4 regions of the Paraburkholderia jirisanensis genome follow, and region 4 is predicted to be linked to each of the others. Evidence: riboswitches for the same ligand, from Rfam matches in the RefSeq annotation. Region 4 holds a riboswitch; each other region holds the start of a gene.
The links. A riboswitch is a leader RNA that binds a small molecule or an ion and turns the genes downstream of it on or off. The one in region 4 is predicted to bind cobalamin.

Region 1 (7,712 bases), on a different contig from region 4:
GTCAGACTCGCGAGCTTGCAACTCCCTTGCGACCCCTTAGTCGCACGACAATACGTTCTGGTTCCCGAAGCGCTGACGTGCGCCAATGCCGAAACGCCATCGGACGAAAGCAAGGGTCGCGCGCAGCATGCAGGCTCACGCAATGCGCATCACGCTTTCCTGGCCAGCTGCTTCGTAATGAACGCCCATTCGGTATCGGTCACTGGCGTGATCGACAGCCGGTTGCCCTTCGCGAGCACGCGCATGTCCGCGAGTTCGGGATGCTCGCGCAATGCGGCGAGCGGAATCAGCTGAAGCTTCTTCTTGAACACCACGTCGACCAAGGTCCAGCGCGGCGTTTCCTGCGACGACTTCGCGTCGTAGTACGGGCTCTTCGGATCGAACTGTGTCGGGTCGGGGTAGGGCGTCGACGACACCTCGGCCAGACCGGCGATGCCGGGCTCCGGGCAGCTCGAGTGATAGAACAGCACGCCGTCGCCGATCTTCATGATGTCGCGCATGAAGTTGCGTGCCTGATAGTTGCGCACGCCCGTCCATGGCAACGTGCGCTGCGATGCATTCGCGAGGTCGTCGATGCTTGCCTCGTCCGGTTCGGACTTCATTAGCCAATAGCGCATGATTCGAATGGACAAAGAAAAACGGCACCGGACGAATGTCCGATGCCGTTGAGATAGGTCCCCGCCTTAGCCGCTAGGCCGGCATCCTGAACCGGAGGTTCAGAATTGGTCGCAGTTAGCAGCACTTCGGGTACATCAGACAGAGTGACGCGCACACCCGTGCTACAAATTTCCGCAACCGTGCACATGGCATTGGTTCAAGGAATATATGACCTTGGCGAACCAGGCAGGGAAGCTAAACCTTAACAAACTCGTAAAACGCTACTGCTGAAATCTTGCTGCACCTTGCAGTTCAAAGATGCTTACTGAGCACTGTATTGCCCGATCACTGCACCGAGCTGCTCATTCATTTGCGCCATTGTACGCCGGATTTCCTCGGCAGGAAAAGATTCTCCGTGACGCACGCTGCTTTGTAGCTGAAGCAGTTCCGATGCCAGCGACAGGGCCGCCATCACCGCGATGCGATCGACGCCGCGCACGCTGCTGCTCGTGCGGATCTTCGTCATTTCGGCATCGACGCGAGCCACCGCTTCGAGCAGCGCGCCTTCGGTTTCCGGCGAGCAGGCGAGGCGATAGGACTGACCGATAATCGACACTTCGATCTGCTTCGTGGTCATGCGTTTTCTCCGTGACGGGTCACGTCGCTATGCGCGCTGTCGTGCGGTTCGTGCGCGTCGGGCGCGAGCAGGTCGAGCTGGCTGTCGGGCTCGGCATGCGAACGTGCGCGCGGCAGTTTTTCGAGGATGGCGTTCAGGCGCACCTGTGCGTCGTCGATTTTCGCCGACAACGTATCGCGCTCCGCTTGCAACGCATTGCGCTCTTCGCGAGTTTGCTCGAGTTCCGCGCGAGTGGCCTCGCATTCGGTACGTGCGTGCGCAAGCTGCTCTTCGAGCGCGCTACGTGCTTCTTGATGGCGTTGGTTGATTTCAATCAACCGGCCGATATTTTTGGATAAGGTTTCGAGTTCGGTGAGCATGAGCTGCGTCCTCTAAAGACGCTGCATTTTAGCGCGGAATACCGGACGTTCGGGCATTTGTCTCGTTTCGAGACGTAACAACAACGCATATTTTGCACGACGCGGCACGTGCATGCCGCGCAAAACGCATGACGTATACGTGTTTTTTGCAGATTCGCGGCGCCCGATCACGCAGGCCCATTTCGATATTGCTGCTTTCTTGACGCTCCCGGCGCGCGCTCCTACACTTGCCGCACTTTGGTGCCCGCGGGCGATTTTCGTATCGCACGCAGTTAAACGGGAAGCAGGGAGCGCAGTCCGCCAGGACGAGCCAACCTGCGCTGTCCTCGCAACGGTAAGCGACCGCATCGTGATGCAGGTCGGCCCCGCGCGCGTTCGACGAACGCGCCACATGCCACTGCGCAGCTTGCGCGGGAAGGCGGGCCGAGATGTCGCCAGCCCGGATACCGGCCAGAGAGGAGGGTGCGCGATGACGCGCCCTGTCATGCATCGGCTTGCGAGGGACAGGCCGCGCGCCCTGTCCACAGGAACGTTTTCCGATGCTCATACCCACCGCCCGCGCGGCGCTATGTGCGTGCGCGAGCCTGCCGTTTGGCGTGCCCGTGCAAGCTGTTCACGTCGTGCAAGCCGATCCCGACAACACACTGCACACATCGCAAAACGGCACGCAAGATCGCAGCACACATAACGGCAACGTTGAGAGCGCGACGCTCAGCGGCGCAGAGCCTGCCGGCCCATCTGTCGCCACGCTTGCGCCGCTCGTCGTCACCGCCCGGCGCGATGCGCAGCCGCTTGCCGATGCGTTGCCGCAGACCGTGCGCTTCGACGCACAGGACATCGCCGACACGACCGCCCGCGATCTGTCCGGCCTGCTGGCGCTCGCGCCGGGCGCGCAGATCGTGCGCAACGGCGGCCCGGGCTCGACCGCGAGCCTGTTCCTGCGCGGCGCTTCGCCGGCGCAATCGCTGGTGTTGGTCGACGGCGTACGGATCGACTCGGTGAGCCAGGGCAGCGCGCAGCTCGAACAGATCCCGCTCGACCAGATCGATCACGTCGAAGTGGTGAACGGCAACGTGTCCGCGCTATACGGTTCGGGCGCGATCGGCGGGGTCGTGCAGGTGTTCACAAAGGATGGCGGCAACCATCCGCCGCGCTTTCACTTCGAGACCGAGCTCGGCAGCTATCACGCCCAGCGCCAGGCGGCGGGTGTCGACGGAGCGCTCGATCGCGACGGCCGCACCACCTTCAGCATCGAGCTGGCGCGCGCGAAGGACGACGGCTTCTCGTCGATCGACCCGGCGCTGGCGCCGGTCAACCCGAACGCTAACGGCTATCTGAACCAGAGCGTATCGGCGTCGCTGCGGCACAGGTTCAGCGAGCGCTGGGACGCGGGCGTGCGCTTTTTCCAGTCGAACGGCAACGACAGCTTCGACGATCCATTCGGGCTACCTGGCGATCTCAACAATCTTCACAGCCGCGTGCAGGCGGTGTCGGCGTTCGCGAACGGCAAGCTGACCGACTGGTGGACGAGCCGTTTCGTCGCCGCGCGCAGCAGCGACCGCAACGACACGGCGTTGAACGGCGCATACCAGTACCGCTACGACACCGACAACCGCCAGTACACGTGGCAAAACGATTTCGCGCTCGCCCCCGAACAGAAGCTGCAGCTTGGCTACGAACATCTGGACCAGAGCCTCGACTCGAACCAGTACACGGCGCCCGGGCGCCACGTGAACTCGCTGTTCGCCGGCTACAGCGGACGGCTTGGCGCCAGCCAGTGGCAGGCCAACCTGCGGCGCGACCAGTACTCCGATTTCGGCGGGGCAAACAGTTACTATCTCGGCTACGGCTATAACTTCAGCGAACACTGGAAGGCGACTGCAAGCTGGTCCGATGCGTTTCGCGCGCCGGGCTTCAACGATCTGTTCTTTCCGTTCAGCGGCAATCCTGCGATTCAACCTGAACGGAGCCATTCGCTCGAAGCCGCGCTGCAGTATGCGTCGGATGCACTCGGTGTGTTGCGGCTTACCGCGTTCGAAACGCGTTATTCGAATCTGATCGACTATGTGCAGACGGTGCCGGGCGTGTTCGTCGCGCAGAACGTCGGGCGCGCGAAGGTGCAGGGCATCGAGGGCTCGTGGGCGGGGCGGGTCGGCAACACCGACGTGCGCGCGGCGCTGACGCTGCAGAATCCGGTCGATGAAGACACGCAGTCTGACCTGAACCGGCGCGCGCGGCACTTCGCGTCGTTTAGCGCGAACCGCTCGATCGGCAGCTGGCGCGTCGGCGGCGAGTGGCTCGTCAGCGGCGCGCGCAACGACAGCGGCACCGAACTTGCCGGCTACGGCGTCGTGAACCTGTCGGCGCGGTATCAGATTACGAAAGCATGGCATGTCGCGGCGCAGATCCAGAATCTATTCGATAAAGACTATGAGCTTGCCTATACGTACAACACTCCACGGCGCGGCGCGTATGTCACGCTCGGCTGGCAGCAGCAATAAGCCTGCATCGCCGTGACGGGACTCGCGTCGACTCGCGCGCGGCGCGCAGCAAAACCTGCGTCCGCGATGAGCGCGCGGCGTGCGGCCGCTATCTGGGCGGCACTCGGTGCGCTTGCGCTGGCGGTGCTGGCCGCTTCGCTGGCACTCGGTAGCGTGCCGGTTGCACCCGCGCGGGTGCTGGCCGCGCTGTTCCCCATGCAACACGCGGCCGGCACGCCTGCCGACCTCGCTGGCGAAATCGTGCGTACGCTGCGGCTGCCGCGTGCGCTGGCGGGCTTCTCGTGTGGCGCGCTGCTGGCTCTGGCCGGTGCGTTATTGCAGGTGCTGTTGCGCAATCCGCTTGCCGAACCGTACGTGCTCGGCGTGTCGGGCGGCGCAGCCACCTTCGCGCTGTTCGCGATGATGGCCGGTTGCGCCGCGTGGCTGGTCGATGCGAGCGCCTGTGCCGGCGCGTTCGCATCGATCCTGCTGGTGCTCGGGCTGGCGCGCGGCGAACTATGGCGCGGCGAGCCGCAGGATGCCTCGCCGCGCTTGCTGCTGACCGGCGCCGTGATCGCTGCCGGCTGGGGCGCGGTGATCACGCTGCTGTTGACGGTTGCACCCGAAGGACGTCTGCGCGGCATGCTGTTCTGGCTGACCGGCGACCTGAACGGCGGCACCGTGCCATGGAGCGCGCTGGCGGCGCTGCTGCTGGCGCTGGCCGTGATGATGCCGGCCGCGCCGCAACTGAACGTGCTGTTGCGCGGCGATGCGGCCGCGCGTGCGCTGGGTGTGCCGGTGACACGGCTGCGCTTGCGTATCTATCTGGTCGCATCGCTGGCGACCGCTGCGGCCGTCACGACTGGCGGCACGATCGGTTTTATCGGTCTGGTGGTGCCGCATATGCTGCGCCTCGCATTGGGCAACGATCAACGGATGCTGCTGCCGGCCGCGGCGCTGGCCGGCGGCGCGGCGGTGATGGGCGCGGACCTGGTCGCGCGCACGGTGATCGCGCCCGCGCAACTGCCGGTCGGCGTGATCACTGCGCTCGCCGGTGTGCCGGTGTTCCTGTGGATGCTGTTGCACAGGCGGCGCTGATGAGCGGGCACGCATCGTCCACTGGCATGTTGTCGGCGCAACGCATCACGTTGCGCGCGGGCGCACGCACGCTGCTCGCGGACTTCACGCACACGTTCTATCCCGGCGAGAGCTGGTGTATTGCCGGCCCGAACGGCGCCGGCAAGACGACATTGCTCGCGACGCTCGCCGGCTTGCGGCGGCCCGCTGCCGGGCAGGTCGAAATCGACGGCATGCCGGTGCACGACTGGCCGCCGGTGCGTCTCGCGCAGCGCCGCGCGTTGCTGCCGCAAACCGCGCATGACGCGTTCAGCGCCAGCGTGCTCGACGTCGTGCTGTTGAATCGCTTCCCGCATCTGTCCGGCTGGGGCTGGGAGCGCGCCGAAGATCGCGCCGCGGCACATGAGGCGCTCGCCCAGCTCGGTCTTGCCGAATTCGCCGCTCGCGACGTGCTGTCGCTGTCCGGAGGGGAGCGGCAGCGCGTCGCGCTGGCGGCAACCCTGTGCCAGCAGGCGCCGCTGATGCTGCTCGACGAACCGCTGACACACCTCGACCTGCATCATCAGATCGGCTGCCTCGAAGCGCTGGCCGCGTGGTCGCGCGAAGCGGACCGCACGCCGCTACGCACGTCGCTGCGCACGCTACTATTTTCGTGTCACGACCTGAACCTCGCGCGCCGCTTTGCGACGCACGCGCTGCTGCTCGATGGCGCAGGCGGTGCGTACGCGGGCCCGGTGCGCGATGTGCTGACACCGGCCCGCGCGAGCCGCGCATTCGGCTATCCGCTCACGCTGATTCGCGACGGCGACGACGAAGCGCTGGTGCCCGCGCTGCGCGCAACTTCGCGCGGTGCTTCACATCAACCGCCAGCAAGCCGCGGCACGCCCCCAAACTCTTCAAACTCATCTTCCTGACGACTCTCTCCATGACCACCGTGCTTTCCCTGCCCACTGTCGAACCGCTGGATACGGCGCTGCGCGCCGAACTGCAGCACATCATCGATACCAAGACAAAGCCGCCGGGCAGCCTCGGCCGGCTCGAAGCGCTTGCGCTGCAGATCGGTCTGATCCAGCGCAGCACGCGTCCGACGCTGCAACGCCCGATGATGATCGTGTTTGCCGCGGACCACGGCATCGCGGAGGAGGGCGTGAGCCCCTATCCGCAGGCGGTGACCGCGCAGATGGTGTTGAATTTCCTCGCCGGTGGCGCGGCGATCAACGCCTTTAGCGGCGTCGCAGGTGTCACGCTCGAAGTGGTGAACGCGGGTGTCGCCACACCGTTGCCGACGCACGAACAACTGATCGATCTGGCGATCGCGCCCGGCACGCGCAACTTCGCGCATGAGCCCGCAATGACGCGCGAAGAGGCGCTCGCCGCGCTGCAAGCAGGCGCCGCGCGGGTACGTCATCACGCGGCGCTTGGCACGAACCTGATCGGCTTCGGCGAAATGGGCATTGCGAACACGTCGGCGGCCGCGTGCCTGATGAGCCGGCTGTGCGGCGTGCCGATCGACGCATGCGTCGGCCGCGGCACCGGTCTCGACGACGCGGGGCTCGCGAAAAAGCGCGCCATCCTCGCAGCGGCACTGGCACGCCATCCGCATGTCGACGATCCGCTCGACGTGCTCGCAACCTTCGGTGGCTTCGAGATCGCGATGATCGCGGGCGCGTGCCTCGCTGCTGCGCAAGCGCGCATGACGATTCTGATCGACGGCTTTATCGCCACCGCTGCGCTGCTCGTCGCGGCGGCCTTCGCGCCGGCGGTGCGTGACTATTGTGTGTTCGCCCATGCATCGAACGAAGCCGGGCATCGCGCGATGCTCGCGCACTTGCAGGCCGAGCCGCTGCTCGCGCTCGACCTGCGTCTGGGCGAAGGGACCGGCGCGGCGCTTGCGGTGCCGCTGGTGCGCGCGGCGGTTGCCTTCATCAACCAGATGGCAAGCTTCGAGGCAGCGGGCGTGGCCAATCGCGACGATGCGTGACGCGGCGATGACGAACCACCGCCGTCCATCGTCTGCCGATTGCACGACGCACGTGCATTGCGCACCGCACGCACCGCACGCACCGCACGCGCCGCACGTACCGCACGTACCGCACGTACCGCACGCACTGCACGCACTGCACGTACCGCACGCACCGCACGCGCATCACGCACTGTACGCACCGCATCGACCATGAGCCCGCTCGCTGAACTGCGCTACTTCTTCACTGCGCTCGGCTATTTCACGCGCGTGCCGGTGCCGCGCTGGGTCGGCTACGAGCCCGCGTATCTGAGCCACGCGGCGCGCTATTTTCCGTTGATCGGTGTGCTGGTCGGTGGCGTCGGCGCACTGATATATCTCGTTGCATTGCATTTCTTTCCGGCCGGGATTGCCGTGCTGCTGTCGATGGCGGCGACGCTCGCCGTCACCGGCGCGTTCCACGAAGACGGTCTGGCCGATTGCGCGGATGCGTTCGGTGGTGCCTATACGCGTGATGATGCGTTACGCATCATGCAAGACTCGCGGATCGGCGCCTTCGGCGCCATCGCGCTGGTGATCGCTCTGGCGTTGAAGTGGCAGAC
Region 2 (7,712 bases), 630 kb from region 4:
GCAAGACGGTCTCGATCTATGCGCACGCACGCTCGCCGATGCGGGCGACGTTGCGTGGATCGAGAATCCCGGCTACAACGGCGCGCGGCACGCGCTCGCCGCAGCCGACCTGCGGCTGGTGCCGGTGCCCGTCGATGCGGACGGCCTCGCACCGGGCCCGCAGCTTTGGCGCGACGCGCCGCCGCGGCTCATCTACATCACGCCGTCGCATCAGTACCCGCTGGGCGCGGTGATGAGCGTCGAGCGGCGGCTCGCGCTGCTGGCCAATGCGCGAGCCGCGGGCGCGTGGATCATCGAGGACGACTACGACAGCGAATTCCGCCATCAGGGCGCGCCGCTCCCGGCCGTGCAGGGCTTGACCGACGACGCGCCGGTGATCTACCTCGGCACCTTCAGCAAGGTGATGTTTCCGGCGCTGCGCATCGGTTTTATGGTGGTGCCGCCCGCACTCGCGCCGGTTCTGCGCCGCACTGCGGGCGCACTGGCATTGCGCGGGCGCGTTGCGGAGCAGCTCGCGCTGGCCGACTTTATCGAGGCGGGACATTTCACGCGGCATCTGCGCAGAATGCGGCGGCTCTACGGCGAGCGGCGCGCCGCGTTGCAGGACGCGCTCGAGCGCAATCTGCGCGGCCTTGTGACAGTCTCTGGCGGAGCCGGCGGCATGCATCTATCGGCACGGCTGGACGCGCCGGTGGCCGATACCGAAGTGAGCCGCATCGGGCGCATCAATGGCCTCGTGCTGCGGCCGTTGTCGCGTTTCTGCCTGCCCGGAACCGAGCGCGGCTACAACGGCCTCGTACTCGGTTACGGTGCAGTGGATGCCGCACAAATGGATGGGCTCGCGCGGCAGATTGGCGACGTGATTGCGCAGGCTGTCGCACAGAAGGCTGCATAAGCCGAGGCACGCGCGGCAAGCGGCTCGGTTACTATCGCTGTTCTGCTTGCAGGTTTTCAGTTTGCTTTTTTTGCTTTCCGTCACCCGATTGAATCGATTGCCATGCTCGAGCCTGATGCAACCTACACCGTGCATGTCCAGCCGCTCGGCCGCTCGTTCGAAGCGGCCGATTCGCTGACGCTGCTTGAAGCAGCAAGCTTCGCGGGCCTGCGTCTGCCGCGCATGTGCCGCAACGGTACGTGCCGCACCTGCCTGTGCAAGATGCTCGACGGGCGCGTGAGCTATCAGATCGAATGGCCAGGCGTCAGCGCGGAGGAAAAAGCCGAAGGCTACATCCTGCCGTGCGTGGCGATCGCGCAAAGCGATCTGGTGATTGAGGTGTCGGGGGTGGAGGAAATCTGAGTCGAGGCGCCTGCGTGGGCTCCACAGGTAGCAAGATCGTTGACTAAAAGTTCAATTGCCCGGGCGTCGTGCCAAGCGCAGCGGCAATACTTTTGCGTGAGCGTTCCGACAGCGCAACGACATTTTCCAGCTGTGCATAAGCCGCCTCGGTGACGCCAAGTCGCCTGGCCATTTCCGCTTGCGTGAAACCAAGGTGTTCGCGCCATGCACGTGCGGGCGTTGCACCGTCAACGACACGACTCACCACGTCGTGTGGAATCAATTGCCGTCCGGCGCGATGCTCGGCCGTGATTTGTGCAAAGTCGGTCGCGCGCGCATTCATTGGCATGTTGTGCTCCAGGCGATATCCAGAATCGAGAAAGACACGATGGTGTCGCTCATGCGATGTTCGCATGGCTTGCCGTAAAACCGGTGCTCAAAACGCATACGAAAACTCTGAAAATGATCGAGCTCCCGACAACGCTCGTCGTCGCACGATTCGCCCCAACCCCGCGCCCCTATAATCATCAATTCGTGATGCTCGCGCGCACCATCGCCGCATCCGCGCGGTCACCCGCCCGCACAACAACGTGCAGTCCATGCCTGCACCCCAACAAACAGAGAACGCGGATGGACTTCGACGTCATCGTGTTAGGCGCCGGCATCATCGGTGTGTGTTCGGCGCTGCATCTGCAGGACCGCGGCAAACGCGTCGCGCTGCTCGACCGGCGCGGACCCGGCGAAGAAACCAGCTTCGGCAATGCTGGGCTGATCGAGCGCTCGTCGGTCGTGCCGTACGCCTTTCCACGCAAATTCAGCACACTGCTGCGCTATGCGCGTAACCAGTGCCCGGAACTTTACTGGGACTATCGCGCACTACCGTCATACGCGTCATGGCTCGCGCGCTACTGGTGGGAATCCGCGCCGCAGCGGCACGCAGCCGCCGCGCGCGACATGCTGCCGCTCATCCGCGCATGCGTCGCCGAACACGATGCGCTGATCGCACGCGCGGGCGCAGCGGATCTGGTGCACGACGGCGGCTGGATCGAAGTGTTCCGCACGCAGCGCGCGTTCGATGCCGATCTCGCACTGGCACAAGCCGCCGTGCGCGACCAGGGCCTGCACGTCGAAGCGCTCGATGCCGCCGCGCTGCAAGCACGGGAGCCCGGCATCGGCACGGGCCTGTGCGGCGCGCTGCATTGGCGCGACCCGAAGAGCGTGCGCGACCCCGGCATGCTAGTCAAAAGCTATGCGCGCCTGTTCGAAAGCAACGGCGGCGTATTCGTCAACGGCGATGCAACCACGCTGCGCGCAGAACACGATGCATGGAGCGTGCAAACCGCATCCGGACGCATCGCGGCCCGCGAGGTCGTAGTCGCGCTCGGCCCGTGGTCCGACATGGTGTTCGCACCGCTCGGCTATCGCATCGCGCTGCGTGCGAAGCGCGGCTATCACATGCACTACCGTCCGACCCGCACGATGCTGTCGGTGCCGGTCATCGATACGGAACGCGGCTATGTGGTGGCGCCGATGCAAGGCAACCGCTTGCGCGTGACCACCGGCGCCGAGCTCGCAAAACGCGGCGCGCCGCCTACCGGCATCCAGCTCGCGCGCGTCGAACCGCTTGCGCGCGCAACCTTCGGCATCGGCGAGCGCGTCGATGCGCAACCGTGGCTCGGCATGCGGCCGTGCACACCCGATATGCGGCCTGTGATCGGCCCTGCGCCGCGCCATCGCGGCTTATGGTTTGCGTTCGGCCACAACCATCACGGACTGACACTCGGGCCGGTCACCGGCCGGCTACTGGCGGAACTGATGACCGGCGCCGAGCCGTTCACCGATGCGCGCCCGTATCGGGCAGAACGATTCGGCTAGCGAGTGTCGCTACCCACGACGTGCGTCGGCGCCCCCGCAGCGGGCGCACCACGTCATCAGCCGCATTTGCCGGCGCGCCTACACGCCATGCCGCTGCATGAACATCAGCAACACCGACAGCGTAACGAGCGACGCGATCGTCGAAAACAGAATGGTTTGCGACGTCACATGCGCTTCGCGCTCATAGAACTCGGCGAGCATGTAAGGACCGGTACCGGTGGGCAACGCCGCGAGCAGCACAGCCATGTCGACCTCGAGCGTAGGCAGCGCAAACACATGCGCCGCCATCCACCACGCCAGCGCCGGCTGCGCCACCAGCTTGACCACAGTGAACACCACCGAGGTCGCACGCCCGTTGCCGGCCGGCCGCTTCTCCGCGAGAAAGAGACCGAGGCTCACCAGCGCGCACGGGCTCGCCGCGCCGCCGAGCAGCTTCAGGAAAGTCTCCACGCTCTGCGGCAACGCCGTGTGCGCACTCGCGACCAGCGCGCCCAGAATCGGCGACACGATCAGCGGATTCTTCGCCAGCGCCTTCAGCACTTTCAGCCCGAGCTTGTGCGGCGCGCGCTCGCTTTGCAGGCCGATTTCGATCAGCACGATCGCCACCGCAAACAGCACGCACGCGACGATGATCGTCGCGATGGTGGTCGGCGTCAGGCTGGCCTTGCCGTACGCGAGCATGCCGAGCGGAAAGCCGATGTAGCCGGTGTTCGGGTACGACGCGGCAATCGCATCGATACTCGCATCGGCCAGATGACGGCCGCGCAGCATCCGCCCGATCAGCACCAGCACGAAGATGCCCGCGCACGCGAGCGAGAAGGTCGCGACGAAGCCCGGCTGGTCCAGTTGCTGCCACGTGGAGTGCGCCATCGTATCGAACAGCAACGCAGGCAGCGCGAGCCAGACGACGAAGCGGTTCAGTTCGGAAGCGGCGCTCGGACCGAGCAGATTGCGCCGGCGGCTGAAGAAGCCGGCCAGAATCAGTGCAAAAACGGGCAGCAGGATTTCAAGCGTGGACAGCATCGCGGCGAGTGGGTCTGGTGAAGTGCACCTCAGGGTAAACGTTAGCAGCGATACAATCCAATGCTGATTGAAGCCGCCAACAATACTTTTTTTGCATCATGATCGACGTCAAACCGCTCCGCTATTTCGTCGCGCTTGCCGAAACACGCCATTTCGGCCGTGCCGCAGCGCGTCTGCATCTGTCGCAGCCGCCGCTGTCGCGCCAACTGGCCGCGCTCGAGGCGTCGCTGGGCGTCAGGCTGATCGAGCGCACACCACGCAGCGTCACGCTGACCGCTGCCGGCGAGCGTTTCTACACCGATGCCAAGGCGATCCTCGCCGCGCTCGACCAGGCCGGCCACCATGCGCGCGCCGCGTCGTTCGGCGAGCGCGGCGAACTGACGATCGGTTTTACGATGTGCGCCGCGTATAGCGTGCTGCCCACCTTCGCGCGCGCTTACAGCACGGCTTTTCCGGACGTCACGCTGAACCTGCGCGAAATCGTGTCGAACGATCTTGGCCCACAGGTGCAGAACGCCCAGGTCGATGCGGCGATCATGCTGGCCGATGCGCCGCCACGCGGCCTGACCGAGCGCACCGTGCTGGTCGAGCCGTTGTGCGTGGCGCTGCCGCGTACGCATGCGCTCGCACGGCAGCGCAAGCTGCACGCCGCGCAACTGGCGCAGGAACCGTTCGTGATCGCCAGCAAGGAAGTCGGTCCGGGCCTGCACGAAACCATCGCCGGCCATTGCCGTGAGGCCGGGTTCGAGCCGGACGTGCGCTTCGAAGTGCGCTTGCAGCAGACCGTGCTAAGCCTCGTCGACGAGGGTGCGGGCGTGGCGCTGGTGCCGGCATCGATGCGCCGCGCGCAGTTGGCGGGCGTGGTATTCAAGCCGCTCGCGGATGCGCCGACGGTTTCGCAGGTGCTGGTGTGGTCGCACGCAAATCGCAATCCGTGTCTTGCGCGCTTTCTGCAGATGGTGGGCGAGCTGCCGCTCGCACCGCTTGATGGCAGCCGGCGCGCGCATGTCGCACCGGCTGCGTAGAGGAAATGGGTTCGCGGATCAGGTCGTTGCTTCGCAGATCGGATCCGCGGGACTTGCCCGCTGCTACGCGCGCTTCAACCCGCGAGGCGCCCCGGCGCCCGTGCGCCGCGCTGCACGCGTTGCATCCGTTCGACGAGCGCGCCGAACAGCAACCCAAGCACGCCCCACAGCAGCGTCTGCATGCCGAGCGCCGCGACCCGGAATTTCCACAGCACGACGGCCGGGAACGCGGCCGGCACTTCGTTGATGTCCGGCAGGCCAATCTGCACGGCCGCGATGATCGCAACGAACAGCACGCCCGCCGCAATCGAGCCGTTCCACGCACCGAGGCGCGCCGCCGCATGGCGCCGCACCTTCATTGAAAACACCAGCGCAGTCAGCGAAATCGCGATCATCAGAAAGTACAGGCCGGTGCGATAGCCGATCGTTTCAGGGTCGCCGACCGACGGCGGATTCGGCGGATACTTGAGCGCCGGCACGATTGCGATTGCGACGAATGCGCCTAGCGCGAGCAAGGCCGACAGCGCACGCGCGCTGACACGGCCGGCCCGGCCGTGAAGGTACGCAAAAGTCAGCGCGAACAAGCCGCCGATCGCCGCGCCGTACGCGAGAACGCCGGTCAGCAACCCCAGCCCCGCCTGGGTCGGACGGCTCACCAGTTCTTCTTCATGTTCGTGCGCGTGGCCTTCAGCGGCCTCTTTCGCCGCGTCCGCTTTCTCTTCGAACGAGATCGCCTGATCGACTTGCGGCTCGCCCACCACGCGGGCAAACGCGAACGTGATGAGCCCCGCGGCGATGCCTGCCAGCATGCCGCGCACCAGCAATTTACCTACCATGTTCCGCTCCGGTTCAGTGGCAGGGGAAGCCGAGCAGGTGACGGCCGTCGTGCACGAACTCATGCACGTACATGCCCGGGATCAGCGAGGTGGCGCCCTCTTCGGCACCGACGAAATACAGCACCAGCAGCAACAGCAAGCCGCCGAACACGACCCATGGCAGCAGCTCGCGCAGCGGAATCGGCGTGGGCGCGGCGGCGGGCTCGAGAGCGTCGAGCGGCTTGAGTACGGTGTCGGTCATGACGGAGATCTCCTTGGGGATGCGCGCCCCGCTAGCGATAAAGGGAAAGGTGACGAAGCTGGGTCTGACTTACGGGCCACACCAGGACCATACCGGGTGGCCGATTACAGTGGCGCGACCGCGCCGGACTTGCACCGGCTTCCGCGCTTCGGATTGCGCTTATTCTACGCGTTAAACTGTGCCGCGCCAGAAGGGGCGTGGCTCATGCGCACTGCGCGTTTCAACGGAAAGGAAAAATGCAGACACGTCTGTTGCTGGTGAGCCATGCGCCGACCGCGGCGCAGCGCAGCGGCAGGTTTGCCGGCCCCGACGAAGGGCTCGACGCGCGCGGCCACGCTGCCGCTGCCGCGTATGCGCAGGCCGCAGACCTCGCGCGCGGCAGCAGCGCGGCGCTGACGAGCCCTGCGGCCTGCGCGCGTGAGACAGCAGCCGCCCTCGGGCTCGCTGCCACCGTTTGCGATGCGCTTGCAGAGACCGACTACGGTGCCTGGCGCGGCCGACGGCTCGCTGAACTCGCCGCTGAAGCATCGCAGGCACCGCATGCCTGTCACGTGCTCGAAGCATGGCTGCGCGATCCTGCCGCCGCGCCGCCAGGCGGGGAATCTTTCGATGCGGTGTTGGCACGCGTCGGCGCATGGCTCGACGGTTTTGCCGCGCCCGATGAGGCACAAGGTCGCGCATCCGATCGCACCGTGATCGCTATCACCCATGCGGCCGTGATGCGCGCGGCGATCGTTCATACGTTGCACGCTACGTCCGCCGCCTTCGCGCACATCGAGATTGCGCCGCTTACGGTGGTCGAATTGCGCCGGTCCGCGCGCGGCTGGGCATGGTGGCCGGCACAGGCGACTGCACTGGCGACTGCGCCTCGGCAATGAGTCATGCGCGCTAAACGGCGGCTTCACGTGGTCCCTGTCGCACCACGCCCCGTGCACGTCGAACTATTTTGTCCGCTTGCCGCGGCTTTTTTTGACGTGCGATAACACCACGGTTCCGACGTTCACGTTTTCCCGAGGCAATCCGATGGCTACGCTCGAAGCGTTTCGCTCCGTGCTCGACGACACACGCACGCCCGAGATCATCCGCAACCACATCATCGATTCGCTGCAGTACGCGCTGCGCAATTACGGCCAGGTCTTCACGTCGAAGGAGATCGAGTGGCTCGCGACGTGGGACGACGCGCGCATTCCGCTCGCCGCATCGCGTGAGTTGAACAAGCGTACTGCCGAGAGCACTGGCTGAAACGACGCAGCGGCCGGCGCTAGCGCGCGGCCGCCGGGCGGCGGCTCATGTGGGCCGACTCAGGCGGGCCGACTCAGGCGAGCCAAATCACGCAGGCCGACTCATGCGAGCCAAATCACGCAGGCCGATCAAGCCCGCCGCCGCTCAACCCCGGCATCAGCGTACCGTTGCCATGCGTAAAGTCGAGCACGCGG
Region 3 (7,712 bases), on a different contig from region 4:
GTTCCAACCCGCGACATACAGATCGGTACCGGACGCGACCAGCGTTTCCAGCGACGGATAGCGCAGTGCCAGTTCCGGCAATCCAGCCAGTTCCTTATGCAGCGATGGCTGTGCGGTTTTCCAGCCATCGATGCCCGTATAGCCCGCCATACGGGAACGCAGCCCCAGGCGCAGCATCATTTCAGTGAGGTTCACGTCGTTGCTGACCGCGCGCGACGGAGCCTGCGAAAACGTCACTTCGCGATTGCAACTGCGTACCGTCACGGGATAGTGGCCCGCATGAGCCGCACCGGCGCACCCCGTGAATGCGACAGCGATCAGGATACGGGCGAATCGAGCAATCATTTCAAGCCTTGTGCTTCCCCGGCAATCAACGTGATGCGGGGACGCCCCGTCACCGGATGGCCGTCGACCAGCGCCTTGACGCCATAGACGGTACTCAGCATGTCCTCGGTCAGCACATCACCGGGTGTGCCAAAAGCGACAATCTCGCCCTGCGCAATCACATAGATCCGGTCGCAAAATGCAGCCGCCAGATTCAGATCGTGAATGGTCGCGATTGTCGTGATCCGCTGGCGCTTGACCAGCGTGAGCAATTCGATCTGATGACGCGGATCGAGATGATTGGTGGGCTCGTCGAGCATCAGCACGCGCGGCTGTTGCGCGAGCGCGCGCGCCAGCAACACACGCTGCCTTTCGCCGCCGGACAGCGACGCGAACGGTCTATTCCGCAAGCCGGCCAGTTCCACATCGCGCAGCGCGCGATCGACGTGCGCCGCATCATCGGCTGTATCGCCTTCGAGCAGGCCTTTGTGCGGCGTACGTCCCATCGCCACGACCTGCGCGACGCTCAGGCCGAAATCTTCCGGCGCATCCTGCAGCAAGACGGCGATCCGTCGTGCAGCCCAGCGGGCCGAATGCGTCCATACATCTTCACCATCGAACGACACGGTGCCGCGTTGCGGCCTGGCGTAGCGAAACGCACAACGCAGCAGGCTCGTCTTGCCACTACCGTTCGGGCCGATCAAGCCAACGAATTCGCCCGGCCGTACCTGCAGCACGATGCGCCGCAGCAGGCCCTCGTCAGGGTCGCCGCCACGCTGCTTCGCATCGGGCGGCGACCAGCTCAAACGCTCGATCTGCAAAGATGTCATCAGCCCTCCCCGCGTCGTAGCGTTCAGAAATTGACCGTCGCCGTCACCCATCCCGAACGCGGCGCGCCGAGCAACCATTCGCCGCCGTCGTTCTGCGTCGTGACCACATAGACGCGATTGGTCAGGTTGCGCAGATACAGCGCGATATTCAGGTGGCGCGTCGCTTGCCACGACGCGGATGCATCGACCAGCGTATAGGACGGAATGGGTACCGTATTCGCGTTGTCGCCGAAGCGCCGCCCGACGTATTGCACACCGACGCCTGCTTTCCAGCCGGGTGCAAAGGCCCAGTCGAGCCATACATTAGCGGTCTGCTCCGGAATGTTGAACGGCACATTGCCCGCACGCGACACGCTTTGCCCATTGTCGCTTTCGTTGAAGTCGTCATAACGCGCGCGCAGCAGCGCGGCGTTCGCTTCGACCGACCATCCGCCGCCGAGTTGCAGCGCCCCGGACCACTCGACGCCGCGCGACGACTGTTTGCCGATCTGCTCGCCAAGATCGGGATTCAGCGGGTCGGTGGTGACCAGGTCGCGCTTGACGATCTGATAGAACGCGAGCGTCCACGACGCGCGGCCACCCAGCAATTGCTGTTTGATGCCGGCTTCCCATTGCGTGCCGGTCGACAGCGTAAATGCGCTGCTCGATTGGGACAGCGTGATCAGCGAACCGACGCCGTCGGTACCCGTCGTGTACTGCGCATAGACGGACGTATCGGGCGTAAGCGAAAACACAAGGCCAGTACGCCAGCCGGTATGCGCGAAGGTCTTGTCGAACGACGATGCCGCGCTGTTCGCGGTAGCGAACGTATCGCGATGGAAATCGATGTGGTCGTAGCGCAAGCCGCTTACCCACGCGAGCCGCCCGGTCAGCTCAAGCCGGTCTTCGGCGAATACCGACGCCTGATGGGTGGTGGTGCGAAACGCCGGTACCGTCGCGTCAGGGCTCATGAACACGCCCGGATCGAAGTTGAACGCCGGGACAGTCGACGATCCGTCGAACGGTGAATTGCTGGTATCGAGGAACGAGATTTCGTTGAAGTCCGCGCCCACTACGAGGCGGCTTTTGTGGCCCCACAGATTACCTTCGACAGTCGTGTCAAGCGTATCGCCGATCTGCTTCTCGTGATGCAGGATCTCGATGTAGTCGCTGCGCAGCACGTTGCCGTCGGGCAGCAGCGAGTAACTTTCGCTGTCGTGCCAATGACGGTTGGTCAGCAAATAGTAAAGCTGGTTGCGCACCGTGATGCCGGGCGTTGCGCGCCACGTGGTGTTCAGTCGCGTCCACTGGTCGTAGTACGAGATATCCGAATCGCCGACGTTATAGTTCTGGAAGCGAAGCGCGGGGTTCAACTGCCCGTCCTCGACCGGCACGCCGAAATAGCGCGCGGGTTTTTGCCGCCCGTAGTCATAGTCGAGCGTGAACGACAGCGTCGGATTGACGTCGAGGCGCAGCGCACCGCCAAGCGCCGTCGTGTGTGTGTCGCCGCGCGGCAGCCAGCCGTTCGAACGGTCGTCGCTCACGTAGAAGCGATAGGAAAGCATCGGCCCCAGCGCGCCCGTCGTGTCGAGCGCCACGCGTTTCTCGCCATAAGAGCCGGCGCCAAGCTGGATGGTCGTCGCATAGTCGCGTTGCGGCGCTTTCGGCACGACGTTGATCACACCGCCAATCCCGCCCTCCCCATACAACACCGAAGCCGGGCCGCGCAGCACTTCGATACGATCCACCGACCAGGTGTCGAAAGGGAACGTCACCGTGCCCGCGCCCGGAAACATCCGCACGCCGTCGTACAAGGTCGTGACCGATTCAGGTCCGCTAAAACCGCGCACCGAAACGGAGGTGCCGCCGTTGCCCGGTGCAGCGTCGGTAGCAAAGCCCGTCGCGCGGGTCACGGCTTGCGTCACGCTGCGGTCGCCCCGCTCTTCGATCTGGCCGCTGGTGATCGTTTCGACGCTAGCCGGCGTATCGAGACTCGACAGACCGAGCCGGCTGCCGGTGCTTACAGGTGCAGTCAGATCGGGCGCGTTCGCCGTATTGCGCGTGGTGGCCTGAATGTGCACGGCAGGCAGTGTGGCATCGGGCGACGTCGCAGCGGAACCGCCGCTCTGCGAATCAGGCGCTGACGGTGCGTCCGCCAATGCCGGTAAAGCGTGAAGCAACCATGCACAGGCAAACGCACTGCCGCATAGATGATTCCGTCGTGCCGCGCGTCTCGCGAGTGAACGCGTCGTTAAGGTTTTCATTCCCCGTTACATCCTGTCGTCTTGTGTCTCGCGCGAAAGCGCGTGTCATCGGCGCCGGACGTGCGAAGCCACCTGCGTCGATTCGACTGGCAGGAACATGCACGTTTTCGGTTACCGCTCGAGAGGCGTCACATCGATAACGCCGTACGTTCTGCGCTAGGCAGTCGGTCGAGATGCGGCGTAACGGGGAGAATGGATCGCACACTCGCGAGGCAACGCAGGCATGTGCGACGGGTTGGCGGATCGAGCCATGTCGAGATCTCCAGGGGTTTCGCGCCCCAAAAGCAGCATCAGAAGAAACAAGCTGGGAACCAGCAGGAAACAAAGGCCCAGGTCTGACTTCCGGTATCGACGTCGCAACGACGAGACCGGTCACAGTGGCGCGACCGCGCTGGATTTTCACCAGCTTCCGGGCTTTGTGCCTGCGATTGTACATGCGCGCCAACAATCGGCTATGGCGACGCACCTGAGTCCATCGAAATGACTCGGTGAGGCGTGTTGATGCGCTTAGCCGGCTCGACCCGGCGCGCCTTCCTGAAGCATCGGCCGCGCACGCGCAAATTCATCGAGCGCCGCGCAATTTTTCACGATCCGTTCGATGGTTGGAATCCCTTCGATCCTGATATCGAAGGCCTGCGTAATCGTCCAGATGCTGACAAGGCATATGTCCGCGATGGTCGGCGTATCGCCATGGCAAAACTTGCCCGTTTCGGGTTCCGTCGCAAGACGCGTCTCGAGTCCCTTCAGATTGAACGTCAACCAGTGAACCTGCCAGGCTCGCCACGCCGCTTCATCGAAGCCGCCCGACGTCGTCAGATACTGCCTGGTGCGAGCCGTCAACAGCGGGTTGGTATCGGTGGCCAACACGGCGGCGATCGATCGAACGCGCGCCCGTTCATAAGAATCAGCCGGAAGCAGCGGCGGCTGAGGGACCTTCTCTTCGAGAAACTCCAAAATCGCAAGCGATTGCGTAAGCGGCGCATGCCCTTCCTCGATTAACGCCGGAATGGCTCCAAGCGGATTGATCGCGAGGAATGCTGCACTTCTGTGCTCGCCCTTCTCCAGATTGACGAAGCGCTCCCGCGCGGCCAATCCCTTGAAATTCAGTGCGACGCGCACGCGATGCGTCGATGCGGTACGCCAGAACGCATAGAGTTCGAAATCCGTATTTTTCGACATGAGGTCATCTCGTTACTAAAGACAGGAGGCTCGAGACAATAGCGTATTGCCGGCTTTCATGCGTTTGAACTGTGCAAGGTAGTGCTATGCAAATTTTTAGGCGGCCATCATATTTGCCGATATCAGGCTGCACGCGTCCGTTCAGCAAAAACCGGACAACGTTGTTTGCCGCTTTACTATTGGTGCAGCCTATAAAAACGATAACAAACCGGTCTTGGACGCTATGGTTCGGCTGTTGCATTCTTCGTTCAACGGTTCTCCGAACGAAACGCAAAAGGAGCGGGTCATGCAAGACATCATCGAAGGCTTTATCAAGTTTCGCCGCGAGGTGCTGCCGCAACACAGCGAGCTGTTCCAGCAGCTCGCCACCAGCCAGCACCCAGGCACGTTGTTCATCTCGTGTTCCGATAGCCGGCTGGTTCCGGAACTCGTCACGCAGCGCGAGCCGGGCGACATGTTTGTGATTCGCAACGCGGGCAACATCGTGCCGCCGTATGGACCGGAACCGGGCGGCGTGAGCGCCACCGTCGAATATGCAGTCGCGGCGCTGGGCGTGACCGACGTGGTGATCTGCGGCCACTCCAATTGCGGCGCGATGACCGCCATCGCCACCTGCGCATGCATGGACCACATGCCGGCCGTGCGCAACTGGCTGCGTTACGCGGATTCCGCAAAGGTCGTCAACGAAGCCCGTCATTACAAGGACGATCGCGAACGCGTCGACTCGCTGGTTCACGAGAACGTGATCGCCCAGCTCGCCAACCTCAGAACTCACCCTTCCGTACGGCTCGCGCTTGCCCAGGGGCATCTCGCGCTGCACGGCTGGGTCTACGACATCGAAAGCGGCTCGATCGACGCACTCGATGGCACGACCAACCGCTTCGTCTCTCTCGCGGACAACCCGCATGTTTGTGCAGTACCCGCCCGGATCAGCCTCGAAAGCTGATACCAGCCCTTTCCCAGCCAAGGAGTTTCATCATGACGCAATCCCTGCATAGCCCGCTGTCCCGCCAAACGCTGACCGACACGATCATGGACGCAAAGCTTCGCAAGAACCTGAGCTTTGAACAGATCAACGAAGGCACCGGCCTGAGCATTGCCTTCGTAACGGCCGCGTTGCTCGGTCAGCATCCGTTGCCGCATGATGCAGCGAAAGTGGTGGTCGACAGGCTGGAGCTGGGCGAAGACGCGCTACGCCTGCTGCAGGCCATTCCGGTACGCGGCAGCATTCCCGGCGGCGTGCCGACCGATCCGACCATGTACCGCTTCTACGAAATGGTGCAGGTCTATGCGTCCACGCTCAAGGCGCTGGTTCACGAGAAACTCGGCGATGGCATTCTTAGCGCCATCAACTTCAAGCTGGACTTCGACGTTGTCGACGATCCCGAGGGCGGCAAGCGCGCGATCATCACGCTCAACAGCAAGTACCTGCCGACCAGGCCGTATTGAGCTGACTGGGGAGTCCTGTTCCTGTGCGAACAGCTCCCCTCTTTAGCCATCTCGACAGGCCCGGTATTGCCGCTCGTTAGCGACGCGTTTGCGCTGTTGCATGCGATCGCATCGTTGCTACCGGCCAATCACGAAGCCACTGCGGATGACGTACGCCCGAACAGCACACGGTCGGCCAGCCACACTGCCACGATCGTTGCGCCCATCAGCGGGAAGACGAGGCCGAGTATCACGAGCCCGAGCTTCCAGCCGCGCATTGGCACAACTGCCAGTTCGCGTGCCGGGGCGCCAAGCGTGCGTGCCGGCCGGCGCTTCCACCACATCACACAGCCCGTCGCAGCGAGCGTCGCAAGCCCAGTGGACAAGATCGCGCAAACGATCTGGTTCGCGAGCCCGAAGTAGCGGCCCATATGCAGCGACGTACCGTACGACACTGCCTTTGCCACTGCCCCGTAATCGCCGTAACGGATGTCTTTCAGGACTGCACCGCTGTACTGGTCGATATAGATCGTGCGTTCGAGTTTCGGATCGGCTGGAAAATACGACACCGCGTAGACAGCGCTAGCTGATGCCGGCAAGGCAATGTCGTAGTCGTCGGCGATACCGAGGGCGCGCATCTGCGCGACGACCTGGCCGAGCGACCATGATGACGTCCCCACGTCCGGCGACTGCGGCACCGGCACAGCGCCGACGGCCCATGGCACTTGCGGCAGCGGCATGTCGTCCATCGTCATGCCCGGCATATCGTCCATGCCGTCGCTATGCGACGGGTGCGACGTGTGAGCCGCTTGCGCGGTGCCAGGCTTGACGTGTTCACCCGGCATCCGCGATTGCAGCGCAAGGCTGCCCCACGATCCCGGCGGCGAGCCAAGTCCGGCGCTGGTGGCAAGTGCCTTGAACTGCTTGCCCCACGAGCCGGTCCACGGCAGGCCGGTCACGACGAACGCCAGTGCGCCCACCGCCAGCCAGATGCCAAGCGCCGCATGCACGCTTTTCCATAGCGGCCGGCCACGCAGCGAAAGGCGCGGCAGCAATGCAGCGCGCAGCTTCGTGCCGGCTCGCGGCCACCATAGCGCGATGCCGGTGCCGATCATCACGAGCGTCCAGCACCCGACCAGTTCCATCAGCAGTTCGCCCGGTTTGCCGAGCAGCAGCTTGCGGTGGATCATCCGGTCGACCTGCATCAAGCGTTGCTCGACGCTGAGCGTGCCGAGCACGGTGCCGTCATACGGATTCAGGTAAATGCTCTGCTTGTCACCATTAGGCAGGCGGAAGATAAATTCGGTGCTGCGGTCCGATCGTGAAGAGATGCGGGCCGTCGTCGCGATCGCGCCGACTGGCAGCGCGCCGCGTGCTTTCGCCAACAGCGCATCTTCGGAAAGACGCGGCACGTTGCGCGGTTCTACAACCAGCCGATGCGGATACAGCAGCGGCTCGATCTGCGGCTGAAAGCAGTACAGCGTGCCGGTCACTGCCAGCACGACGAGAAACGGCATCACAAACAGGCCGGCATAAAAGTGCCAGCGCCAGAGCGTCCGGTAGCCGCGCACGGCAGTCGCGGCATTCGCCGCTGTCGTGTGCGAATGGGTGGTGACAGTGGACATGACGTGACCTCCTTACAGGTGCAGCCGGCCTTCAAAATGGAAGGTTCGCCCGCATACGGGTAAAGGACGAGGTAGCGCTCGTC
Region 4 (7,712 bases):
GATTGTCGGTCGCGTGAATCCGCTGGCTGGCGTTGAATGGGCCGGCCATATTCACGTAGGTCGCGTAGCCGAGGATGTCGGTGGCAAGCGTCAGCGCATCGCGCGCGGCCGGCACCATCAGCGCGGCATTGCCGGGGCCGAGGCCGATCACCGTGAGACGGCCGCGTGCGCGGCCGATCGAAGCGGCGTCGACAGGGGCGGCGGCGAGCGCCAGCGCGACGCCTGCGGTTTCAGCGAGGAAATCGCAAGCTTGTTGCAAAACAGCCTTCAGCAGGCTGTGCGCAGAGGCGGTGTTGGCTTTGGCTTGAGTTCTGCCTCCGGCTCCGGCTCCGGCTCCGGCTCCGGCTCCGGCCCCGGCTCCGGCTCCGGCTCCGGCCCCGGCTCCGGCCCCGGCCCCGGCTCCTACCTCAGTTCCAACTCCAGCTCCAACTGCAGCTCCAGTTTCGTTTCCGGCTTCGGCTCCGATTTCAGCTTCAGCAAAGCGCAGCGGCACACCGAGTTCGGTGGCGGCCTGCTCGAGCGCAGCATCGCCGCAAGCCGTTGCGGGCGCAACCAGCGCCGCGAGCGCCAACGGCGCAAGCCCATGCGCCGCCAGCGCGATCCGCACGCGCTGCGCGGCATCGACACTATCCGTCAGCGCAGCGACGACGCTACGCGGATGAATCAGCAGTTCGTCGGCATTGCCGTCCCACGCGAGCGGCGTGACGCGAATCGCGAGGCGCGCGGTGGCCGAACGCGGCAACTGTGCCGCATCGAGCCAGCCTGCATCGCCTTCGATGCGCGTGCTCGCGCCGGCCAGCAGATCCGATACGAAGCGCTTGCCCTGCGCGAGGCTGGCGAGCGCATAACCGTCCGGCGGATTCAGCACGCAGGTGCCAAAGCGCAGTTCGCCGCTGGTGGTAATCGCGGGCGATACATCGAGCGCCGCGGCCATTTCGCGCGCCATCACGTTGACGCCGGCAAGGCCGCCGAGCAGCGGCACGACCGCGCTGCCATCCTCGGCCACCGCCAGCACCGGTGGCTCCACGCCTTTGTTGGAGAGCAGCGGAGCCAGGCAACGGATCACGATACCGGCCGCGCACAACGCGACGATTGGCGTGCCGCGCGCATAAAGCTCACGCAGATGCAAACCGAGTTCGTCGAAACCGACCTCGGTTTGTGCTTCCAGCCGCTCGCGCAGCCCATGCACGCGCGCGTCGGGATAGCACTGTTGCAGGCGGCGCGCTGTGGCAAGCGCGCCCGGCCCGAGCACGACGATCGCGGGCGCGTTCAGCCTTGCCATTTTTCCCCCGGCACGACGAGCAGCGAAAAATAGGGCGATGCCATCGGGTCGACGTCGGCAAGCGGCACGATCCGCTGATTCGCCATCGTCGCACGCTCGACATATAGCGCACGGCTCGCAAGGCCCAGTTCGTCCAGCACGCGCCGAACCTTGTCGAAGTTGCGGCCGAGTTTCATGATGACGGCCGCGTCGGCATCGGCAAGGCGCCGTTTCAGTTCGGCTTCGGGCAGCACGCCGGACAGCACCGAAAGCGTCTGGTTGCGGTACACGAGCGGCGCACCGAGCACCGCCGCGCCGCCCAGCATCGAGCACACGCCGGGCACGACTTCGGCATGAAAGCGTGGTGCGAGGCGGTCGTGCAGATACATGTACGAGCCGTAGAAAAACGGATCGCCTTCGCAGATCACCGCGACGTCGCGCCCTGCATCCAGATGGCCGGCGAGCACGTGCGCGATGCTGTCGTAGAAGTCGGCGATGATCGCCTCGTACGACAGCGGCGGTTCGAGTGCTTCGGTGGTGACCGGATAAACCAGCGGCAGATGAATCTGCGCGTCGTGCAGATGCGCTTCGATAATGCTGAACGCGTTACCTTTCTTGCCTTTCGCGACGAAATACGCGACCACCGGTGCCGCCTTCAGCAGCCGCAGCGCCTTCACGGTAATCAGTTCGGGGTCGCCGGGGCCGACGCCCAGGCCAAGTAGCCGGCCGCGTGCGACCGGCTGCGATGAGTCCGCCTGCAGGCCGCGCGAGCGCGGTGCATCGGCCGGTGCGCCCGTCGGGGTGTGCACTCGTGTGTCCGAGGGTGCTCCATTTTGTACTGCCGCATCGGCGTCTCGTTGTACGCTCATCTATTCGTCCTCCGAAGCCAGCGCATTGACCGCGGCAGCGGCCATTGCGCTGCCGCCGCGGCGGCCCTCGACGCTGACGAAGGGCACACCGCGGCTATCTTGCGCAAGCAGCGCCTTCGATTCCGCCGCGCCGACGAAGCCGACCGGAAAACCCAGAATCAGCGCGGGCCGCGGCGCGCCCGCATCGAGCATGTCGAGCAGATAGAAAAGTGCGGTGGGCGCGTTGCCGATCACGACCACGCTGCCTGCCAGATGCGGCCGCCACAGTTCGAGCGCGGCCGCCGAGCGGGTGTTGTTCAACTCGCGGGCGAGCGCCGGCACGGTGGGGTCGGCAAGCGTGCAGATCACATCGTTGGCTGCCGGCAGACGTGCGCGCGTGATGCCTTCGGCGACCATCCGCGCATCGCACAGGATCGGCGCGCCGGCTGCGAGCGCATTGCGCCCCGCGCTGCCGGCGCCTGCGGAAAAGCGCAGGCTGTCGACCACGTCGACCATGCCGCACGCGTGGATCACGCGTACCGCGAGCTTTTCGAGGTCGGCGGGAATGCGCGCGAGATCGGCCTCGGCGCGGATCGTCGCGAACGACTGGCGATAGATCTGCTGGCCATCGCGAATGTAGTCAAGCATCGGGGAAACTCCGGGCGGGCCGCGGCTGCAAAAGCGGAGCGGCCTCGTCGATTGTCAGGTTGCAGGCAACGCAGGTGCCGAAGCTGCGTGTGGCTTGGGGTAAGGGCGCGCCGGTGCGCGGGTCGGCGAGCGGCTCGGTGCGCTGATAAAGGTCGTAGCGACCTGGCGCGACGGCCAGTAGCGTGAATGGCACCGGGTGCGCGGCAGCGCATGAGCGCACGCACCCGCTCAGATGCACTTCGGCCGCGGCGGGCAGGCTGCGCGCGAGCTGCGCGGCATCGGCTTTGGTGTCGGCGAGGCCCTTCGCGCAGCCCGACGAGCCCGCGCAGGCGATCAGCCGCGCGAACGGCTGCGCGCGCTCGCAGGCGAAGCCCAACGCAGCGAGGCGGGCGAGTGCTGACTGCGCGTGGTTCTCGGGTACGTCGGGCAATAGCACGCTTTGCCACGGCGTGATGCGCAGCGTGCCGTTGCCCGCTTCGCGAGCCAGTGTGGCGAGTTCGCGCAGTGTCGCGGCATCGAGGCGTCCGAGCGGCGGCTGGCCGCCGACTTGCGACAGCGCGCGTGAGGCGCCCGATGCGTGCGTGAATGGGCGCCCAGGCAGGTGGCCGGAAGGGTGCTCAGATAACCGCCCAGCTTCGCTCGCAGATTCGCGCTGCGGCTGCACGCCGAAACGCAATGCCGCATCTGCCGGTGTGCGTCGCCACGCAGCGATCTGCGGACCGCGCAGCAACGCAAAATCGAGGCGCGCTGCGGCGCGTTCGAGTAGCGCTTCTGCAGGATGCTGCGCGAGCAGATCGCGCATGCGCGTCATCTCGGGGGTGGCCAGCTCGATGAACGTGTCGAGTAGTGCGCGCACCAGCGCAGGCACCTGCGCCGGCCGCACTGCCGCGAGCGCGGTTTGCTGATGCGGCGCAACCGGGATGGTGCCGGCGAGGCCGAATGCCAGGCGCGGCCCGTCTTCGCACGGCAGCGCGGCGAGCCAGATATCGTGCGGGTGACCGAGCATCGTCAGGCGTTCGCCGCCATCGAGCTGCAATGCAAATTTGGGCGACAGCGCGGCAAAACGTGCTTCGCTGCGCAGCAGCGTGAGGATGTCTTCGGCGAGCGGCTGCGTGTCGATCAGTGCTGCAGGATCACGGCCTGCGGCTGGGCTCAGCATCAGGTTGCGCACGTCGTCTGCGGCCGGGTTCGCCGGCTGCGCGAGCGCGGTGTCTGCTGCGCTTGCGACCCCAGCGACCCCAGCGACCCCAGCAGGCCCAAGCCCGGCCGCCAGCAACCGCGCGATCAGCGCCTGTTGTTCACCCGCGCGCACGCCGCGAATCTGCAGGTTCGCGCGATTGGTCGCTTCGATCACTCCCGACGCATGGGCAAGCGCTGCGTCGGCAATCGCGTCTGCCGCGTCCGCGCTCAATGCGCCGCCGGGCAGCCTGATCCGGCACAGCCCGCCGTCGCGCGCCGCGACGATGCGCACCAGCCCCGGACACGCCGACGCACGTGGCGTGGCGGCGCTAACGGGCGCATCGACAGCAGGAAAGGCGTGGTTCAAATCGGTTACCGGGTAAGCGTCGCGCGACGGCCCGGGCATTTCGCCGCGCATACGGCGGCGAAAAAGCTCGGCATCGGTACACCCCGCCCGATGTTTGGCTGGCACGAACAGTGTTGCCGGCAGGTCTCCTGGCTCGCAGGTCGTGATCCACACCGCCTTCCCGGTTAGACCAGTGGCGCGGTTCAGGTGTGGACTCGCTGCATACAGTTGCGGGGGCAGCCACGGTGATGCGTGTTCCCTCTTCGGCCCCGAAGGGCGCCGGCGACGCTTATTATGCCTTTTTTCGCTACGCCCAACGACCGTGAGCGGCCCGCAAGGCCGCCGCGCGCGGCGTTGCGCCGCGCGGGTGCCTACGGGGGTGCCTACGGGGGTACCTACGGGGGTACCTAATGAGTCGCGCCGATTTTCACCAGCGCATCGAACGCGCTCTGGTTGCCCTGTGCGCGGGCGGTATCGAGTGCGGTGCTGCCGCGCGCATCGGTGTGATCCGGGTTCGCGCCGCGCGCCACCAGATCGGACAACAGATCGAGCCGCCCAAACAGCGCGGCGAACGATAGCGCGGTTTCGCCCGCGTTGTTGGTCTGGTCGATCGGGCACGAGGCCTTCATCAGGGTGCGGGCGATCTCGCTCTCGCCCTTGAACAGCGCACCCATCAGCGCGGTGTTGCCGTGCCTGTCCGCTACGCACGGATTGGCGCCGGCCTTCAGCAGAAACGCAAGCGCATCGGGATGATTGTCATAGGCGCTCAGGACGAGTGCGGTATAGCCTTGCGGCGTGGTTGCATCGAGTGGATAGCCGGCTTGCGTCAGCGCTTGCAGGATATCGACGCGGCCAAGGCGCGCGGCGTCGAACCAGTCTTCGTCGTATTGACGCAGTTGCTGCGCGGGGATGGCCGAAGGCGGTGTATGGAGTTCGCGGGTCGATGCGCATCCGGCACAAAGCGCGGTGCACAGCGACACGAGCGCAGCAAGCTGCGTGGCAGGCAATCGCATCATGGGCTCGAATTCAGGGGAGGGAGAACCTGCATGCTCTCGCGTGCCGACACCCGCGCACGGCACGCGAGTTGGCACGCGAGCTACACGGCCGCCTAGTTTTCCTGCAGCTTCGCTGCCAGGTCCGCCACCCGCGATACATCCGCGTGCGTCGCACTGGCCAGACGCTTGCCGTAGTCGGCATCGGCCTTGTAGAAGTACGACAGCATCGCGTACTTGTTCCTGTCGTTGGTGACATGGTTCAGGTCCGCCGACAGTGCGGTAATCAGATCGCTCTTGTCCTGCTTCGACAGCGCGCGATAGTACTCGCCGGCCTCGCGGAAGTTCAGCGTCTTGTGGATCGCCGCCTGCTGCGTGGTGCCGGACAGCGGCGTCTGCACGTACTTGTACTTCGGATCCTGCGGAATTTCAGCGAGCGTCGACGGTTCGTAGTTCACTTCGCCGGTGCGCTTGCCGGCGTTCAGCTCGCCGTCCTGATTCACGTTGGTGACCGGTACGATCGGCCGGTTGATCGGCAGATCGTTGAAGTTTGCGCCGAGGCGATACATCTGCGTATCGGCGTACGCGAACATGCGGCCCTGCAGCATGCGGTCTTCCGAAGGCTCGATACCCGGCACCATGCGCGACGGCGCGAATGCGGATTCCTCGGTGGACTGGAAGTAGTTGTCCGGCACCTGGTTCAGCACCATCGTGCCCACCTTGCGCTCCGGCACGGTGCTCCAGACTTTGGTATCGTCGAGCGCATCGTAGTCGAACTGGTTCAGATCTTCCGGCTTCAGCACCTGAACGTACAGATCCCATTTCGGGTAATCGCCTTTACGGATTGCGCCGTAAAGGTCGTTGGTCATCATGTTCCAGTCATTGCCAATCGATGCGGCAATGTTTTGCGGGCGAATTCCGTGAATGCCCTGCTCGCTTTTCCAATGGAATTTCACGTAATGCACTTCGCCTTTTTCATTGACGAATTTAAAGGCATGAACTGCAAAACCATCCATATGGCGATATGAATCCGGCATGCCTTCGTCCGAATACAGACGGGTCAGCATGTGGGTCGCTTCCGGCGAGTTCGCGAAGAAGTCGAACGCGAGATTCGCGTCCTGCACGCCAGTCACTGCGCTCGGCTTGTTGGCGTGCACGAAGTCCGGGAACTTGATTGCGTCGCGAATGAAGAAGATCGGCAGGTTGATGCCGACCATGTCCCAGTTGCCTTGCGTCGTATAGAACTTGATCGCGAAGCCACGCGGGTCGCGCGCCTGTTCCGGCGAACCGCGGTAGCCCATCACCGTCGAGAAGCGCACGAACACCTTGGTGCTGGTGCCCGGCGTGAAAACCTTGGCTACCGTCAGGTCGGAAATGTCGGCGTCCGGTGTGAAGGTGCCGAACGCACCGGTGCCGCGCGCATGCACCACGCGCTCCGGAATGCGTTCGCGGTCGAAGCGCTGCAGCTTCTCGACCAGCTGCGAATCCTGCAGCAACGTCGGTCCGGCCGGACCGGCGGTTTGCGAATTTTCATTGTCTCCCACAGGCGAGCCGTTGTCTCGCGTCATGTTCTGCGCATAGGCGCCCGATGCAAATGCCAATGCAATGGCAATCTGAACACACCTGAATGCGGATTTCCTTTTGAGCATGCTGCTTTTCCTTAGGGGCGGGGCGTTCAATATAAACGCGATCGAAATGCGCTCACCAATTGATATTAGGCATGGTCGGAATAGCGGAACTTAATTGCAAGGCAAATGAACGAGATTTTTCGTTTCGCTGCACATCACGTCGGATGGGCGGATCCAGCACGCATCGATCAGGTTGCTGCACGTCGCGGTGCATGTGGTGCCCCGATAGCACCCACCGCTGCGGCGGATCGACACAATGGCGCCATGCTCTTCACACAAGGAGGTGACCCGAAGCGCTACCGGTTCAGTTCTTCAGCATTGAGTGTCCGTAATTCATCCACTTTACGAATCACGTCTTGAAGGAGTCGAACATGCAGACAACGTCACAGAATCCGATTGTCAACACCAACTACTTTTTCTCCGGCAGCCAGCTGACCGAAAACCAGCAGGGTGCGACGGGCGTCGGCTCTGCCGGGCAGGAGGGCGACGATAACCTCGAAGGCCGCATTCCCGGCAAAACGGAGGGCATGTGGCGCAAAGTGGTTTCCGCGCAACTGGGCGAGATCGGCGGCAAGCTCGATAGCCTGGCAACGGGGCAGACGGGGATCAATAACCGCCTCGACAGCGTGGCGAGCCATCTGGAAGTCCTCGACGGACAGGTCGGCAACCTGAACTCGCAGCTGACCGCGCAGGCGCGCCGGTTGAACGGTATCGACAATGCGGTTCGCTCGAGCAATGTCAAACTCGACAAGCTGTCGGCAAACGACGATGCAATGGCGGCCGCCCTTGGCCAGCTGGGCGGCCAGCTTG

Region 1: another riboswitch for cobalamin. It lies ahead of ACYVNQ_RS34385 (TonB-dependent receptor plug domain-containing protein); the one in region 4 lies ahead of ACYVNQ_RS12985 (precorrin-3B synthase).
Region 2: another riboswitch for cobalamin. It lies ahead of ACYVNQ_RS15545 (CbtB domain-containing protein); the one in region 4 lies ahead of ACYVNQ_RS12985 (precorrin-3B synthase).
Region 3: another riboswitch for cobalamin. It lies ahead of ACYVNQ_RS30225 (TonB-dependent receptor); the one in region 4 lies ahead of ACYVNQ_RS12985 (precorrin-3B synthase).

The regions. Positions count from the first base shown of each region.
Region 1 covers NZ_BAAGSQ010000033.1:539,647-547,358, reverse strand. Annotated here, with positions in the region: gene ACYVNQ_RS34405 (EVE domain-containing protein) at 150-617, opposite strand; RNA gene ssrS (6S RNA) at 672-853, opposite strand; gene ACYVNQ_RS34395 (cell division protein ZapA) at 920-1,234, opposite strand; gene ACYVNQ_RS34390 (ATPase) at 1,231-1,593, opposite strand; cobalamin riboswitch at 1,816-2,062, shown strand; gene ACYVNQ_RS34385 (TonB-dependent receptor plug domain-containing protein) at 2,133-4,094, shown strand; gene ACYVNQ_RS34380 (FecCD family ABC transporter permease) at 4,161-5,171, shown strand; gene ACYVNQ_RS34375 (ABC transporter ATP-binding protein) at 5,171-6,064, shown strand; gene cobT (nicotinate-nucleotide--dimethylbenzimidazole phosphoribosyltransferase) at 6,076-7,131, shown strand; gene ACYVNQ_RS34365 (adenosylcobinamide-GDP ribazoletransferase) at 7,324-7,712, shown strand, end outside.
Region 2 covers NZ_BAAGSQ010000025.1:866,388-874,099, forward strand. Annotated here, with positions in the region: gene pdxR (MocR-like pyridoxine biosynthesis transcription factor PdxR) at 1-895, shown strand, start outside; gene ACYVNQ_RS15515 (2Fe-2S iron-sulfur cluster-binding protein) at 998-1,297, shown strand; gene ACYVNQ_RS15520 (helix-turn-helix domain-containing protein) at 1,341-1,625, opposite strand; gene ACYVNQ_RS15525 (NAD(P)/FAD-dependent oxidoreductase) at 1,907-3,151, shown strand; gene ACYVNQ_RS15530 (AEC family transporter) at 3,230-4,174, opposite strand; gene ACYVNQ_RS15535 (LysR family transcriptional regulator) at 4,273-5,199, shown strand; gene ACYVNQ_RS15540 (CbtA family protein) at 5,274-6,035, opposite strand; gene ACYVNQ_RS15545 (CbtB domain-containing protein) at 6,049-6,276, opposite strand; cobalamin riboswitch at 6,316-6,472, opposite strand; gene ACYVNQ_RS15550 (histidine phosphatase family protein) at 6,513-7,154, shown strand; gene ACYVNQ_RS15555 (hypothetical protein) at 7,300-7,518, shown strand; gene ACYVNQ_RS15560 (dienelactone hydrolase family protein) at 7,634-7,712, opposite strand, start outside.
Region 3 covers NZ_BAAGSQ010000030.1:70,778-78,489, reverse strand. Annotated here, with positions in the region: gene ACYVNQ_RS30235 (ABC transporter substrate-binding protein) at 1-345, opposite strand, end outside; gene ACYVNQ_RS30230 (ABC transporter ATP-binding protein) at 342-1,154, opposite strand; gene ACYVNQ_RS30225 (TonB-dependent receptor) at 1,178-3,397, opposite strand; cobalamin riboswitch at 3,707-3,858, opposite strand; gene maiA (maleylacetoacetate isomerase) at 3,905-4,576, opposite strand; gene ACYVNQ_RS30215 (carbonic anhydrase) at 4,863-5,522, shown strand; gene cynS (cyanase) at 5,555-6,025, shown strand; gene ACYVNQ_RS30205 (PepSY-associated TM helix domain-containing protein) at 6,154-7,629, opposite strand.
Region 4 covers NZ_BAAGSQ010000025.1:234,058-241,769, forward strand. Annotated here, with positions in the region: gene cobJ (precorrin-3B C(17)-methyltransferase) at 1-1,282, opposite strand, end outside; gene ACYVNQ_RS12975 (precorrin-2 C(20)-methyltransferase) at 1,270-2,022, opposite strand; gene ACYVNQ_RS12980 (precorrin-8X methylmutase) at 2,131-2,757, opposite strand; gene ACYVNQ_RS12985 (precorrin-3B synthase) at 2,750-4,342, opposite strand; cobalamin riboswitch at 4,405-4,581, opposite strand; gene ACYVNQ_RS12990 (ankyrin repeat domain-containing protein) at 4,690-5,298, opposite strand; gene ACYVNQ_RS12995 (catalase) at 5,391-6,842, opposite strand; gene ACYVNQ_RS13000 (hypothetical protein) at 7,274-7,712, shown strand, end outside.